Regions from separate parts of the Clostridium sp. JNZ J1-5 genome, predicted to be linked through region 2. Evidence: riboswitches for the same ligand, from Rfam matches in the RefSeq annotation. Region 2 holds a riboswitch; the other holds the start of a gene.
What was found. Region 2 has a riboswitch for FMN ahead of ACWW38_RS12735 (ECF transporter S component). Riboswitches for the same ligand answer to the same signal wherever they lie in the genome.
Positions count from the first base shown of each region.

Region 1: another riboswitch for FMN. It lies ahead of ribD (bifunctional diaminohydroxyphosphoribosylaminopyrimidine deaminase/5-amino-6-(5-phosphoribosylamino)uracil reductase RibD); the one in region 2 lies ahead of ACWW38_RS12735 (ECF transporter S component).

Region 1 covers NZ_CM132773.1:2,239,686-2,247,114, reverse strand. Annotated here, with positions in the region: gene ACWW38_RS10980 (nucleoside recognition domain-containing protein) at 1-455, opposite strand, end outside; gene ACWW38_RS10975 (transposase) at 701-1,639, shown strand; gene ribH (6,7-dimethyl-8-ribityllumazine synthase) at 1,714-2,175, opposite strand; gene ACWW38_RS10965 (bifunctional 3,4-dihydroxy-2-butanone-4-phosphate synthase/GTP cyclohydrolase II) at 2,177-3,424, opposite strand; gene ribE (riboflavin synthase) at 3,441-4,100, opposite strand; gene ribD (bifunctional diaminohydroxyphosphoribosylaminopyrimidine deaminase/5-amino-6-(5-phosphoribosylamino)uracil reductase RibD) at 4,101-5,204, opposite strand; FMN riboswitch at 5,529-5,671, opposite strand; gene ACWW38_RS10950 (metal-binding protein) at 5,934-6,176, shown strand; gene pepT (peptidase T) at 6,487-7,429, opposite strand, start outside.
Region 2 covers NZ_CM132773.1:2,636,418-2,643,846, forward strand. Annotated here, with positions in the region: gene ACWW38_RS12730 (Tex family protein) at 118-2,283, shown strand; FMN riboswitch at 2,339-2,458, shown strand; gene ACWW38_RS12735 (ECF transporter S component) at 2,562-3,191, shown strand; gene ACWW38_RS12740 (IS110 family RNA-guided transposase) at 3,896-5,074, shown strand; gene rimI (ribosomal protein S18-alanine N-acetyltransferase) at 5,350-5,796, opposite strand; gene tsaB (tRNA (adenosine(37)-N6)-threonylcarbamoyltransferase complex dimerization subunit type 1 TsaB) at 5,789-6,505, opposite strand; gene tsaE (tRNA (adenosine(37)-N6)-threonylcarbamoyltransferase complex ATPase subunit type 1 TsaE) at 6,502-6,960, opposite strand; gene ACWW38_RS12760 (HD-GYP domain-containing protein) at 7,118-7,429, opposite strand, start outside.

The sequences.
Region 1 (7,429 bases), 400 kb from region 2:
GAAATTATAGATGTAGGAATAAGTTGGATACATGCCGCATTAAGCACTAGAAAAAGCGCCATATCATCACTTGCAGTATCTTTATCTGGATTTATTTTTTGGAGTTCTTCCATAGCTTTTATTCCAAATGGTGTAGCAGCATTAGATAAACCAAACATATTAGATGTTAAATTTAATATTATACTTCCCATAGCCTCTTTATTCTTTTGTGCATCCTTAAACAGCAACTTTAATATTGGGCTTAACATTCTAGAAAACTTGTCCGTTATACCACTCCTCTGAGCAATTTTCATAACTCCACTCCAAAGACACATCATCCCTATAAGTCCTATTATTAGTTTCATTGAAGCTTCTGTTGACCCAATTATAGACTTTGAAATTACTTCCCCCTTACCAGTAATAAGACCAAATACTATTCCAAAAGCTAATAATAGAAACCAAATAATATTTATCAAATATATCACCTCGCCACAAAAGTAAACTTCAATAATCTATGTATATGTGGACTATCCCCTATGTATGTGTGAACCGTCCCCTATGTATCCCCAGCGTATTATGCATGTCAATAAAAATGAAGGCATATTTTCATTTACCAAACTTTAAGAAAATTCCAGGGACAGAGACACACCCTTCCAACTCAAATGATTAAATTTTAATTTTTGGTCAATAATTAATAAAAAATTTAAAGGCGGTGTATTTTATGCCGAGAATGGCTAGAATTAAATCAAATTCTTGTATTTATCACGTTATGATGAGAAGTATTAGTGACGTTAAACTTTTTAAAAATTATAAAGATAAAGATAAATTTCTAGAAATATTGAAAAAATATAAAGCAGCTTTTCTATTTCAAATATATGGGTACTGTCTTATGGATACTCATATTCATCTTATTATAAATCCTAATGGAGCTGATATTAGTAAGTTTATGCACAATATTAATCAGTGCTATGCTCAATACTACAACAAAACATACAATAGAACTGGTCATGTATTCGGCGATAGATTTAAAAGCACTATAGCTACAAATGATATTTCAGTTATGTGTATGTCTGCCTATGTACATAACAACCCAAAAGATATTAATGGATATAAAAATTGTGTTGAAAACTATGAATATTCAAGTTTTGGTATTTTCATCGGGAAAAAACTAGATAAATATAACTTAGTAGATGAAAGCTTTATTCTTAGTTACTTTCATAAGGATCCTATATTAGCTAGAAAACGTTACTATGAATTTGTTAAATCTAGAATGAACTTGGAAATTACTGAGATAGATATTAATCACGCTCTAATTATTTCTAAATTAAGTATTTCTAAAGATGTTTATAATAAACCTGTTATTAGAAATGCTAAACCTGAACAAGTTATAAATTATCTAATTGAAAATGCAGGTTATAAAAATTCAGATATATATTCAAAATTTAAGCGTAGTGCTTCTGAATTTAGGTCTATCTGTGCATTTCTTATGCGCATTTTTTGTAATTATAATTATAAACAGATACAATCTATCTTTAGCAACATATCCTTGTCATCAGTCTCAATCTTATGCAACAAAGGATATCTAATTATTCAGCACAACCCTAAATATACAAATATAGTTTCAGATTTCATGAACTATCATTATAGTATGATAATTTAAATCTTCCTATTTAAGCTATAAAAAATAACCCCTTATCTAAACAAGATAAAGAGTTATTTTGCTATGGACAACCTTTAGAATTGTCTTAATAAATTAGCCATTTCAATAGCTGTAACACCTGCTTCGTAGCCTTTATTACCAGCTTTTGTTCCTGCTCTTTCAATGGCTTGTTCTATAGTGTCTGTTGTAAGCACTCCAAATATAATAGGCACTTCTGTATCAAGGGACATATTTGCAATTCCTTTTGAAACTTCACTAGATACATAATCAAAGTGAGCTGTAGCACCTTTTATAACAGCACCTAAGCATATAACTGCATCATATTTATTAGTTTTAGCCATCTTTTTAGCTACTAGAGGGATTTCAAAAGCACCTGGTGCCCAAGAAATTTCTATTTCATCTTCTTTAACACCATGACGTGTTAAAGCATCTAAAGAACCTGATAATAACTTAGATCCTATAAATTCATTAAATCTTCCAACTACTATTCCAAATTTTAACCCTTGTGCAACTAAATTTCCTTCGTATACTTTCATATTATTCTACCTCCGTTAATTCCTTATTAGAATTTTTTACTTTATTAAAATTTAAAATATGTCCCATTCTTTCTTTCTTAGTTTTTAGATAAAATTCATTTTTTGTATTGCATTCTATTTCAATAGGCACTCTTTCAACTATTTCTATACCATATCCTGAAATTCCAGATATTTTTTTAGGATTGTTTGTCATTAGTCTTACCTTTTTAACACCTAAGTCTTTTAATATTTGAGCCCCTATCCCATAATCTCTTAAATCTTCTGGGAAACCTAGCGCTAAATTAGCTTCAACTGTATCCATTCCTTTATCTTGAAGGTGATATGCTTTAATCTTATTAATAAGGCCTATTCCACGGCCTTCCTGTCTCATATAAAGAAGTATTCCTCTTCCTTCTTTATTTATTGCCTTTAATGCTGCCGCTAATTGATCTCCGCAATCACATCTTAATGAACCTAATACATCTCCAGTTAAGCACTCAGAATGGACCCTAATAAGTACAGGTTCTCCATCTGATACATCTCCTTTAACTAGTGCAATATGTTCCTTACCTGTTAATTTATCTGTATATCCTATAATTTCAAATTCGCCATACTTTGTAGGCATCTTTGCACTTCCACTTTTCTCAACCAAAGATTCATTTTGTCTTCTGTATGCAATTAAATCTGCTATAGTTATTATTTTTAAATTATGTGCTTTAACATATTCCATTAATTGAGGAACTCTAGCCATAGTTCCATCTTCATTCATTATTTCACATATAACACCTGCTGGGGACAGACCCGCAAGCTTTGCCAAATCCACTGCCGCTTCTGTATGTCCGGCTCTTTTTAAAACCCCTCCTTCACGTGCTTGGAGTGGGAATATATGACCAGGTCTTTGGAAATCTTCAGGTTTAGATTTTGAATCTACTGCTTTTAAGACAGTCATTGCTCTTTCATATGCTGAAATACCTGTTGTAGTTTCAACTGAATCTATTGATACTGTAAAAGCTGTCCCTTTAGAGTCGGTGTTTTTAGATACCATTTGACCAAGATCCAACTGCATAAGTCTCTCTTCAGTCATAGGCATACATATAAGTCCTCTTGCATATTTTGCCATAAAATTTATTGATTCCGGTGTTACTTTCTCTGCAGCCATTAATAAGTCGCCTTCATTCTCTCTTTCTTCATCATCAACAACTACAACCATCTTGCCATCTCTAATATCTTTTATTGCCTCTTCAATTGTATTAAATTTAAAATTTTCCATGTTTATTTACCCCTTTCTATAAGAAACCATTCTCTTTTAGAAATTCTATATCAACTGATTTTTTATCTTTATTATTTGCCTGAGCTTCTTTTTCATATATAAATTTTTCTATATATTTTCCAATCATGTCACACTCTAAATTTACTTTCTCTCCTGTAGATTTTTTTGTAAGAGTAGTTTCATCTTGAGTATGAGGTATAATAGAAACCTTGAATACTTTATTATCAACATAAGCTACTGTAAGACTAACTCCATCAATAGCTATAGATCCTTTTAGAACTATATACCTTAATACATCTGGAGATGTCTCTATGGTTATCCATATGGCATTATCTTCTTGTTGTAAGTTCTTGATTGTTCCTGTTCCATCTATATGTCCACTAACTAAATGTCCCCCTAATCTATCCCCTACAGCTAAAGCTCTTTCTAAATTTACTTTGTCACCTTTCTTTAAACTTCCAAGGCCACTTCTTCTCATCGTTTCAGCCATAACATCTACTGTAAAACTTTTACTGCTGAATTCTGTTACCGTTAAACAAACTCCATTAGTGCTTATACTGTCTCCAAGCTTTACATCTTGTAATACTTTTTTCGCATTAATTTTTATTCTTGCAGAATCACTTCCCAAAAGAATAGATTCAATAACTCCTATTTCTTCTACTATTCCTGTAAACATTTAGACCACCTTTCCCTTTATGTAGCCTTCTATAACTATGTCTTCTTCAAATCTTGATACTTTAATATTTTCAAGCATTATCGCATTTTTTATACTATGCTTCCCCTCTCCTCCAACTGGTGTTTTAGCATCTGTCCCCCCAATTATCTTAGGTGATATAAAAGAAATTACTTTATCCACAATCCCCTCTTCTAGAGCTGAATAGTTTAGAGTAGATCCTCCCTCTAACAAAACACTATCTATATTCATTTTTCCTAGCTCTCTCATAAGATAACTTAAATCTACTCCTTTATTTTTAATGGGAGTTATTATTATTTCTGCTCCTTTTTCTTTTAAAGCCTGAATTTTATTTTTACTTGCTAATTCTGTTGTAGCAATTATTGTCTTAGCGTCTGAATCTAAATTCAAAACTTTAGCTTCTAATGGTATTCTTGCTCTAGTATCTACGATTATTCTAGAACTGTCCCTTCCTTTTTTATCTTTCAATCTAGTAGTTAAACTTGGATCGTCTTGTATAACTGTCCCTATACCAACCATTATTCCAGCTACTCTATGTCTTATTTCATGCACATATTGTCTTGAGATCTCATTGCTGATCCATTGAGAGTCCCCAGTAACAGTTGATATCTTTCCATCTAGAGTCATGGCCGTTTTAAGGATACAGAATGGCAGCTTTGAAGTTATATATTTTATAAATATTTCATTTAAATTTCTTATTTCTTCTTCACATACACCTAAAGTTACTTTTATACCATTTTGTTTTAATATCTCTATACCTCTTCCTGATACTAATTCATTAGGATCTTTCATGCCAATAACTACTTCCTTAATGCCATTTCTAACTATAGCTTCAGCACATGGTGGAGTCTTTCCATAATGTGAACAAGGTTCTAGCGTTACGTACATTGTTGCACCTTTAACATCTTCTATAGCATTTTTAAATGCATTAATTTCAGCATGAGGTCCTCCATAAAAAGCATGATATCCCTCTCCTATGATTTTGCCATTCTTAATAATAACAGCTCCTACTAAAGGGTTTGGATATGTGTATCCTATTCCAAGCTTTGATAACTCTATGGCTCTTTTCATATACTTATAATCCACACAATCACCTCCAATTAAGCAAGGCTTAATTTTAGACATGCTAAATAAGTCTTGTGAAGTTAATTAAATTTTAATTTTCTACCTAAAGGGATTCTTTTAACAGAGAGAATAATTAAAGATTACTTAAAGATGGGCATCTATTAATATAGGATTAAGTTTAATAGCAATTTTTATGCTAAATATTTAACTTATGTTTATTATTTAATAAAATATGGCCCTGAAAATTAAATACATAATTTTCAGGGCCAGTTTATTCTTTATCTTTAATAATGCATATAAAACATATGCAAACAAAATAGTTCACAATGTTATCACTCTATGCAATCAATCCTATTCTCTCATCCAGACTTTACTGTCGGTTCCGGAGTTTCACCAGATCTGCAATAATAAGCTAAAATATTTTAACTTAATTATCGCTCGCGGACTATACCGCCGGTCGGGAATTTCACCCTGCCCTGAAGGATTAAACTTTGTCTTTATTAAGTTATCACATGTAAAGGTTAACACTATTTTATTGACATGTCAATATATATTTTTAATGATTATAATGTAATATTTTCTATATTGTTCCTCATGTTAAATACACTTTTCATAGTATCTATTTTAATAAAACTATGTAAATTGCTATGACAAATTTATAGGACTGTCCCCTATTATTTCATTGAAATTATATTTTTAAAGTGATACCATTAAATATGTTCGTTTATTTTATAAAATCGGAGGAAAGAGATGGTACTACGCGATATAATGAAGTATATTGAAAGTGAATATGACATTATTAATTCCACTCCTTGTGACGTTTGCGGTGGTTCATATATAGCTGAAGACTTAGAAATTCATATTATAGATGATATTCCATATGATGTATGTACATGCACTTGTTCAGAATGTGGTCACGAAAAAGCATTTTCATTTTGTGCACCATTTATAGATGATGAATTGCTAAAAGTAGCTAAAAGATCCATGCAATAACAAACTTAATTATATAACCAAATAATATATTACTATAATCTTTAAATCTTATAGGAAGATTTGGTTATATAGAAATGAGTTCAAAGTAATGTGGCACATATTTTTAAGTATGTGCCACATTATTTTTGTTGTAATTTATAATTATATTAATAAACTTTAATTCATAAATTATAATATTTACTCTCTATATAACGGATATTATGATGGACTATTATACGAAATCTCCCCATGTTATCCTGAATAAATTTATAAGAAAGATTTTTAAGAGACATTAAGGGACAGTCCCTTTATTCTCTTCCATTAAAATTTCTTATCCTCTAGAATAAATATCTACAATTTTAAGTATTACTTCAACTGCTTTTTCCATGGCAAAAGTAGGTACGTATTCATATCTTCCGTGGAAATTATGTCCTCCAGCAAATAAGTTTGGTGTTGGGAGTCCCATAAATGAAAGCCTTGCACCATCAGTACCACCTCTGATTGGTACTACCTTTGGTACTACTCCAACCTCTTCCATTGCCTTAAAAGCATTGTCTACAATGTGCTTTACTGGTTCAACTTTCTCTTTCATATTATAGTATTGATCCTTAATTTCAAGTAGAACCGTCCCCTCACCGTACTTATTGTTTAGGGTGTTTACTATGCCTTGCATCACATTTTTTCTTTCTTCAAATTTAGCTCTATCAAAATCTCTTATTATATATTGGAGTTTAGTCTCTTCAACCTCTCCATTAAAACTTGTAAGATGGTAAAATCCTTCATATCCTTGAGTTCTTTCTGGAGTTTCATTCATTGGAAGCATTCCAATAAGGTCATTTGCAATAAATATTGAATTAATCATTTTACCAGTAGCATATCCTGGGTGCACATTTCTTCCTTTTACTGTTATCTTAGCACCAGCTGCATTAAAGTTTTCGTATTCAAGTTCTCCTATAGGGCCTCCATCTACAGTATATGCGAAGTCAGCTCCAAACTTTTTCACATCAAAATAATCTGCTCCTTGGCCAACTTCTTCATCTGGTGTAAACCCTACTTTAATAGTTCCATGCTTTATTTCTGGATGGTTTACTAAGTATTCTACAGCTGTCATTATCTCTGCAACTCCAGCCTTATCATCTGCTCCTAAAAGAGTTGTTCCATCTGTTGTTATCAAAGTTTTTCCTACATACTGCTTTATTTCTGGAAAATCCGCAACTTTTAATACTATATTTTCCTTCTCATTAAGTACAATATCATTGCCATCGTAGTTTTCT
Region 2 (7,429 bases):
GTAAAATTATGAAGGCAAATGTTAACTAATAATTCTTATTTTAGTGAAAGGTTTTAGATTGCAAAACTAGAATAAGTTAAAGAGGATATATTGAACTAATCAGAAATGGAGGATATTATGGCTAAAATTAATGAAAAGTTATCTAAAGAATTTGGAGTTGCAATAAAACAAATAGATAGTGTTATAGAGTTGTTAGATGATGGCAATACAGTGCCGTTTATTGCAAGATATAGAAAAGAAAGAACTGGCGGATTAGATGATGTAATGTTAAGAAATATAGCAGAAAGATTAACATACCTTAGGAATCTAGAAGATAGGAAAGCAGATGTAATTAGAATTATTGAGGAACAGGGTAAGCTCACTGAAGAATTAAAGTTAAGCATAGAAAAGTGTGAAACTTTAACGGAAGTTGAGGATATATATAGACCTTATAAGCCAAAGAAAAGAACAAGAGCTACTATTGCAATGGAAAAAGGACTTCAACCACTAGCTGAAACTATTTTAAGTGGAGAGTTTAAAGGAGAAATAGATGAATATGCAAAACAATTTTTAAATGAAGATAAGGAAGTAAATTCTGTAGAGGAAGCAATAAACGGAGCAAAGGATATAATAGCAGAAATAATTTCTGATGAGGCGGAATTTAGAAAATGGATAAGAGAATTTGTAAGAAGAGAAGGAGTAATAGAGTGCAGTGGAAGTAGTGAAGAGCCAACCCCTTATGAGATGTATTATAAATACTCTGAAGCTGTTCGTAACATTCCTTCTCATAGAATACTTGCTATAAATAGAGGAGAGAAGGAAAAGATATTATCAGTAAAGGTTACTAGTAACTTAGATAAGATAATAGATTATTTAAATAGAAATTCATTAAAGGGAAACTCTATTACAGATAAATACATACAAGAAGCTGTTGAAGATTCACTAAAAAGACTTATTTATCCTTCAATAGAAAGAGAAATAAGAGCCGAATTAACAGACAAAGGAGAAGAAGGCGCCATAGAAATATTTAAGGCTAATTTAAAAGCGCTTTTAATGCAGGCTCCTATAAAAGGGAAAGTAGTTCTAGGATATGATCCAGGTTTTAGAACAGGTTGTAAGATTGCTGTTTTAGATGATACAGGAAAACTATTAGACATTGCAACAGTATATGCTACAGCACCTCAAAATGATATAGAAGGTTCTATTGCGAAACTTAAGGAATTAGTATACAAACACAATGTAGATGTTATATCTCTTGGAAATGGTACAGCTAGCAGAGAATCAGAAGAAGTTATAGCAAAACTCATTGATGAAGTTAAAAAGGAAAAGGGAAAAGATTTATCTTATGTAGTAGTATCTGAAGCAGGAGCTTCCGTTTATTCAGCATCAGAATTAGCTTCTAAGGAATATCCTGATATAAATGTGTCTATTAGAGGAGCTATATCCATTGGAAGAAGACTTCAGGATCCAATGGCTGAGCTTGTGAAGATTGATCCAAAATCAATTGGAGTTGGACAATATCAACATGATGTAACGCCTAAAAGACTAGATGAATCTTTAAAAGGAATTGTAGAAGATGGAGTTAATAGCGTTGGGGTAGACTTAAACACAGCCACACCTTCACTTCTATCATATATATCAGGAATAAATTCTACTATTGCAAAAAATGTAGTTGATTATAGAGAAGAAAATGGTAAATTCAAGGATAGAAAAGAACTTTTAAAAGTTAAAAGATTGGGACCAAAGGCTTACGAGCAATGTGCAGGATTTTTAAGAGTACCAGAAAGTAAGGAAGTTTTAGATAACACAGCAGTACATCCAGAATCATATAAAGCTGCAAAAGCTCTTTTAAACATTTTAAGTTATAGTGAAGCAGATGTTAAAATAGGAAAATTAGTGGATATTGACAGCAAAGTACAGGAAGCTGGAATAGATAAATTAGCAGAAAATATAGGAATTGGAGTTCCTACACTTCAAGACATAATAAAAGAGATTAAGAAACCGGGTAGAGATCCTAGAGAAGAACTTCCTAAACCTATATTTAAAAAAGGCATAGTAGATATAAATCAGTTGAAACCTGGGATGGTTTTAAATGGAACTGTAAGAAACGTGGCTGACTTTGGAGCTTTTGTAGACATAGGAGTACATCAAGATGGTTTAGTTCATATAAGTCAATTAGCAGATAAGTTTGTAAAGCATCCTCTTGATATAGTTAAGGTTGGAGATATTGTTCAGGTTAGAGTAATAGAAGTGGATGATAAAAGAGGTAGAATATCATTGTCTATGAAAGAAATAGAATCATAAAAATTAAGTTGAATTTTAAATATAAAAAGTATATAATAAATGTATAAATTAAATATTGTATCTTCAGGGCAGGGTGTAATTCCCGACCGGCGGTATAGTCCGCGACCCGTAGGAATACGGCTGACTTGGTGAAATTCCAAGACCGACAGTAAAGTCTGGATGGAAGAAGGTATAGGTAGTTACATTAGATTTTTTTGCCCTGGCTATTTTTAAATTGTCAGGGTTTTTTGATTTTTAAACTGCCCATACCCTTGAAGATAGAAACAGGGGGTATTAAGATGAAAAATAGAAAACTAAACACAATGATTAAAATTTCACTGCTATCAGTAATGGCATTTATTCTTATGTTCTTCGAGGTATCAGTACCACTTTTTCCAGAATTTTTAAAGATAGATATAAGTGATCTGCCAGCTTTACTAGGTGCCTTTGCATTAGGACCTGTGGAAGGAGTAGGAATAGAATTATTTAAAAACATACTTAAATTAATATTTAAGGGAACTCAGACTGGATTTGTTGGAGAGTTTGCTAACTTTATAGTAGGAGCAATCTTAGTTGGTACTGCTGGAAGTATATATAAGATAAAAAAATCTAAAAAGACAGCAATATTGGGATTATTAGCAGGCTCAATAGCAATGTCTATAGTAGCATCTGTATTAAACTATACTATATTTTTACCTTTATATGCTAAAGCTTTTAAGGCTCCAATAGAGGCTTTCGTAGCTATGGGCGCTAAAGTTAATCCAAGCATAAAGAATGTAAAAGATCTAGTAATGTGGTCTATATTACCTTTTAATTTATTAAAAGGAATTGTAGTATCAGTAATAACAGTACCTATATATAAAAGCGTTTCACCAATACTTCATAAAGAAGAAGTTGAAAAAAGTAAAAAAGGTGCTTTTGAAAATTAATAATATAAATATAGTGCGACAAAATAGCGGCATGTAAAATTACTTGGCTAACGCATATATGTATCATTGAGAAACCTTTAGTACTACTAGTTATTCCTTCAAAGTTTCTTCAATTGACACATATATGCTAGCCAGTAATCTTACATGCCTTAATTATTTGCAACTAATAAATACTACAGTAAATACTAAAAGGACTTCAAAAAGCAAAATGATAATTTTGCATGGCGTAGCCACACTGTAAAGTTACTAAGTATATATTGTGAAGATGGCTAAAAAATTACCTTTAATAAATGCGGTAGCATGTGGATATTTTTCGAAACAATTTATAAAAAAGCATCCTATAAAATAATCTATCTTTTATTCACTGATACAGATTCAACAGGCTACTCCTAAAATCATGTCATCCTCTACAATTACTCATATATTTATAGTGTAAGTAATAGCGACCTTGTTTTACCTTGTATAATGAACTCATAGTAAATTCATTATACTTTTCCTTTCTTAAAGATAATTTACTATAATAACATAAGACGCTGTGGATTAGTTTTTTTACATATAGCTAGACTATTTAAATTAGGATATAACCACAGCTTTATGCTTATTTGTTAATTAGTTAGATAACGCATGACGTTTTATATAGAGCAAGGATACATTTAGCATAAAGTGAGTGGAACATAGCGGACTAAACTATAAGGAGTGTTCTTATGATTTATATTGGAATCGATGTAGCTAAAGAGAAGCATGACTGCTGTATCGTTGATTCAGATGGTGTTATTATTAATGATTCTTTACGTATATCCAATTCTCGTGAAGGCTTTGAATTGCTTTATTTCTCAATTCTTTCCTCTCTGCCTGACAAGGATATTTCTAACGTAAAAATAGGACTTGAATCAACAGGTCATTATAGCACTAATCTCCAAAACTTCTTGTATGCTAAAGGTTTCAAGCTTTCTATTCTCAACCCTTTAGCTACAAATCTTTTCCGTAAGGCTCAAACCCTTAGGAAAACTAAGACCGATAAAACGGATGCATTAGTTATTGCTAAAATGCTCTTTTCTGATGATACAAAATCCTATTCACCAGTATCATATCAGATTCAAGAGCTAAAGTCACTAACTAGACATAGATATCGTTTAATCGGTTATAGAGGAAAATTAAAAATATCAATAACAAGACTAATAGATATCATGTTTCCTGAACTACCTAAATACTTTTGGTCAATTCATCAAAATTCCTCTTATTGCCTCCTGTCGGAGTTACCTGGTCCGCAGGACGTGGCTAATTGCCATCTCACTAAGCTTACTAGTATTCTAAGTAAGGCTTCTAGGGGCAAATATGGAAAAGATAAAGCTACCGCTTTAAAAGAAGCCGCTAGGCATTCAATTGGAACTAGCACAAAATCTTTATCTTTTGAATTACAACAAACTATTAGGTTAATTCAATCAGTTCAAGCTGAGATTGATGCTTTAGACCTTCAAATAAAAGAAGTTGTTACCGAGATTAATTCTCCAATAATGAGTATTCCAGGTATCTCATATACTCTAGCAGCTATAATACTTTCTGAAATTGGAGATATAGAGAAGTTTACAAGCCCAGCTAAACTTTTAGCATTCGCTGGATTAGATCCTTCTACATATCAATCTGGTAAATACAGTGCTTCTCATACACCGATGGTAAAACGTGGCTCTACATATCTCCGTTGGGCTATACTTACTGCATCTAGAACTGTTTCAATGAGAGATTCAACCTTTGCATTATACTTATCAAAGAAACAGTCAGAAGGTAAGCATTACTATGTTGCCATGAGCCATGTTGCTAAAAAGCTTATACGTGTTGTATTTTATCTTTTAAAAACCAATACCACATTTATTCCACAAATGTAATCCTGACTTTTTAAAAAAGGCAACTAGGTTGCTTTATTTGTCATGCACTTTTTTAAGAAACTAAAAATATAACTTTTCTTTTAAAATTACCTTGACTTCATATAGTTAGTCTAATTTAAGGTACTAAAAGTTAGAAGTTATATAATTCATTAAGGGAATTTTGAGCAAGTCTTAGAAGTTCTTAACGTAGCGAAGATTCTCTGTTGAATTATATAACTTCGATTTTTAGCACCTTATTTTGTAGTTACCAAGGTCGCTATTTTGCCGCACTATACTTAAAGTACGTTTCTTTTCCACATGAGAACGGCATTTGTACCATCCTCGTAATAATTTTTTCTAATACCTTCTTCAATAAAACCATACTTTTTATATAGATTTTTAGCTACGGTATTAGTTTCTCTGACTTCTAAAGTTATAGATGGTATTTCTAATTCCTTACAGATATCGATTATATTTTCGATGAGAACATTGCCTGCACCTATACCTCTAAAATCAGGATCTACTGCGATATTTGTTATATGGGCCTCATCTATAATAATCCATATTCCAGCATAACCTATAACTATATCGTCTTTTTTTACTATGATATATCTTGTAAATTTATTTCTTAATTCATTTTTTAAAGATTCCAAACTCCATGGAGGATTGAAACATATATTATTTATTTCTAGAACATCTATAACATTACTCTCATCCATAGGGCAGATAAATAAATCATTCATTTGTAAGTCCCCTTACTTTATTTTCATATTCTCTTTCAGCTTGAGACTTTTTAAGATAAATAGGTGAAAAGGTTAATAGGCTATCATTAAGTCCCTTTTTTAGATTTTGCAATCCTAGTTCACCAAGGGAAGATGCTCTAGTTAAATTTATGTTTGCAGGAGCAAAGTATACGTTGTTAAGACTACTAGAAAGCTTTTCACTAAATTTATATACACCATCACCTATAAAGCTAACGGATTCTGATTCATTATCTTTTATAAGAGAAATTAGTTCATCGATATGAAGAGCCATATAGTCTGTAAGCCTTTCTAATTTTCCCTGAGTAAATTTATATAAAGCTGTATAAACATTATCTCTTAAGGCGTCCATTATTGGACATATAATTCCACTAGTATAAGCCAAATTGTAAGCTAGGCCGTCTAAAGAAGAAATACCAATAAGCGGTTTATTTGTGCCCTGAGCTAACCCTTTTATAGTGGCCATGCCAATTCTAAGACCTGTAAAGGAACCAGGACCACTTGATACTACAAACCCATCAATATTATCTAAATCTAAACTTAAATTTTTAAGCAAGGCATCTATTTGAGGCATTAATATAATAGAATGCTGTTTTTTATCATTAAATGTTATTTCTCCAAGTAATTTTCCATCTTCTACAATAGCACAGGAAGCACTTGCTGATGAAGAATCTACGCTAAGAACTCTCATATTTTAATCTCCTTTACGTAATCATATCTGCTGCCATTAAATTGTATATCTATTTTTCTAAAGTTTTCTCCCTTGTCAGGAAGCTTTTCTATTGTAATCTTAATATGTTCTTTTGGAATTAATTCTCCTATATAATTTGCCCATTCAATTATGGTTACACCATCTCCGAATATGTATTCATCAAAGCCTATAGCTTCAATTTCATCAGGATCGTTAACTCTATATACATCAAAATGGTATAATTTATGCCTTCCATTATATTCATTTACTATATTGAAAGTGGGACTAGTTATATGGTCCTGGATGCCTAGTCCTGTGGCTATGCCCTTTGTAATATGAGTTTTACCAGTGCCTAAGTCACCTATTAGGCAAATTATATCTCCGCTTTGTGCTCTTTTACCTATTTCAACACCTAAATTAATAGTTTTATCAACATTATCAATTATAAACTCCATGTATATTCACTCCTAAGTTTAATACGTTATAACCAAATAGCTATACTAGTTATTTTATACTAAAATAGGATAAAATAAAAGTAGATAACAAGCAAAGGCACTCTTTAAGAGTGCCTTATTGAATTTAAAATTCAACCTATGTAAGTTTTTATAGTTGCTAGCTAAGGGATAAAGCGTTTTTTAAATGATTTAGAGCGCTTTTGCAAATAAGATTTTCATTTGCCATACTGTCCATCATAGATAGAGCTTTTTCTTTACTTAATCCATCTCTGTATGGCCTATCTTCTGTTAATGCTTGATATATATCACAAACTGCTATAATTCTAGATTCTTCACTTAAAGCTTCAGAAGACAATCCAGCAGGGTAACCTTTACCATTTAATTTTTCATGATGATTAGAAGCCCAATCTCTTATATCTTCAATATTGTCTATTTTGTCCAATATTATGTAAGTATAATATACATGAGA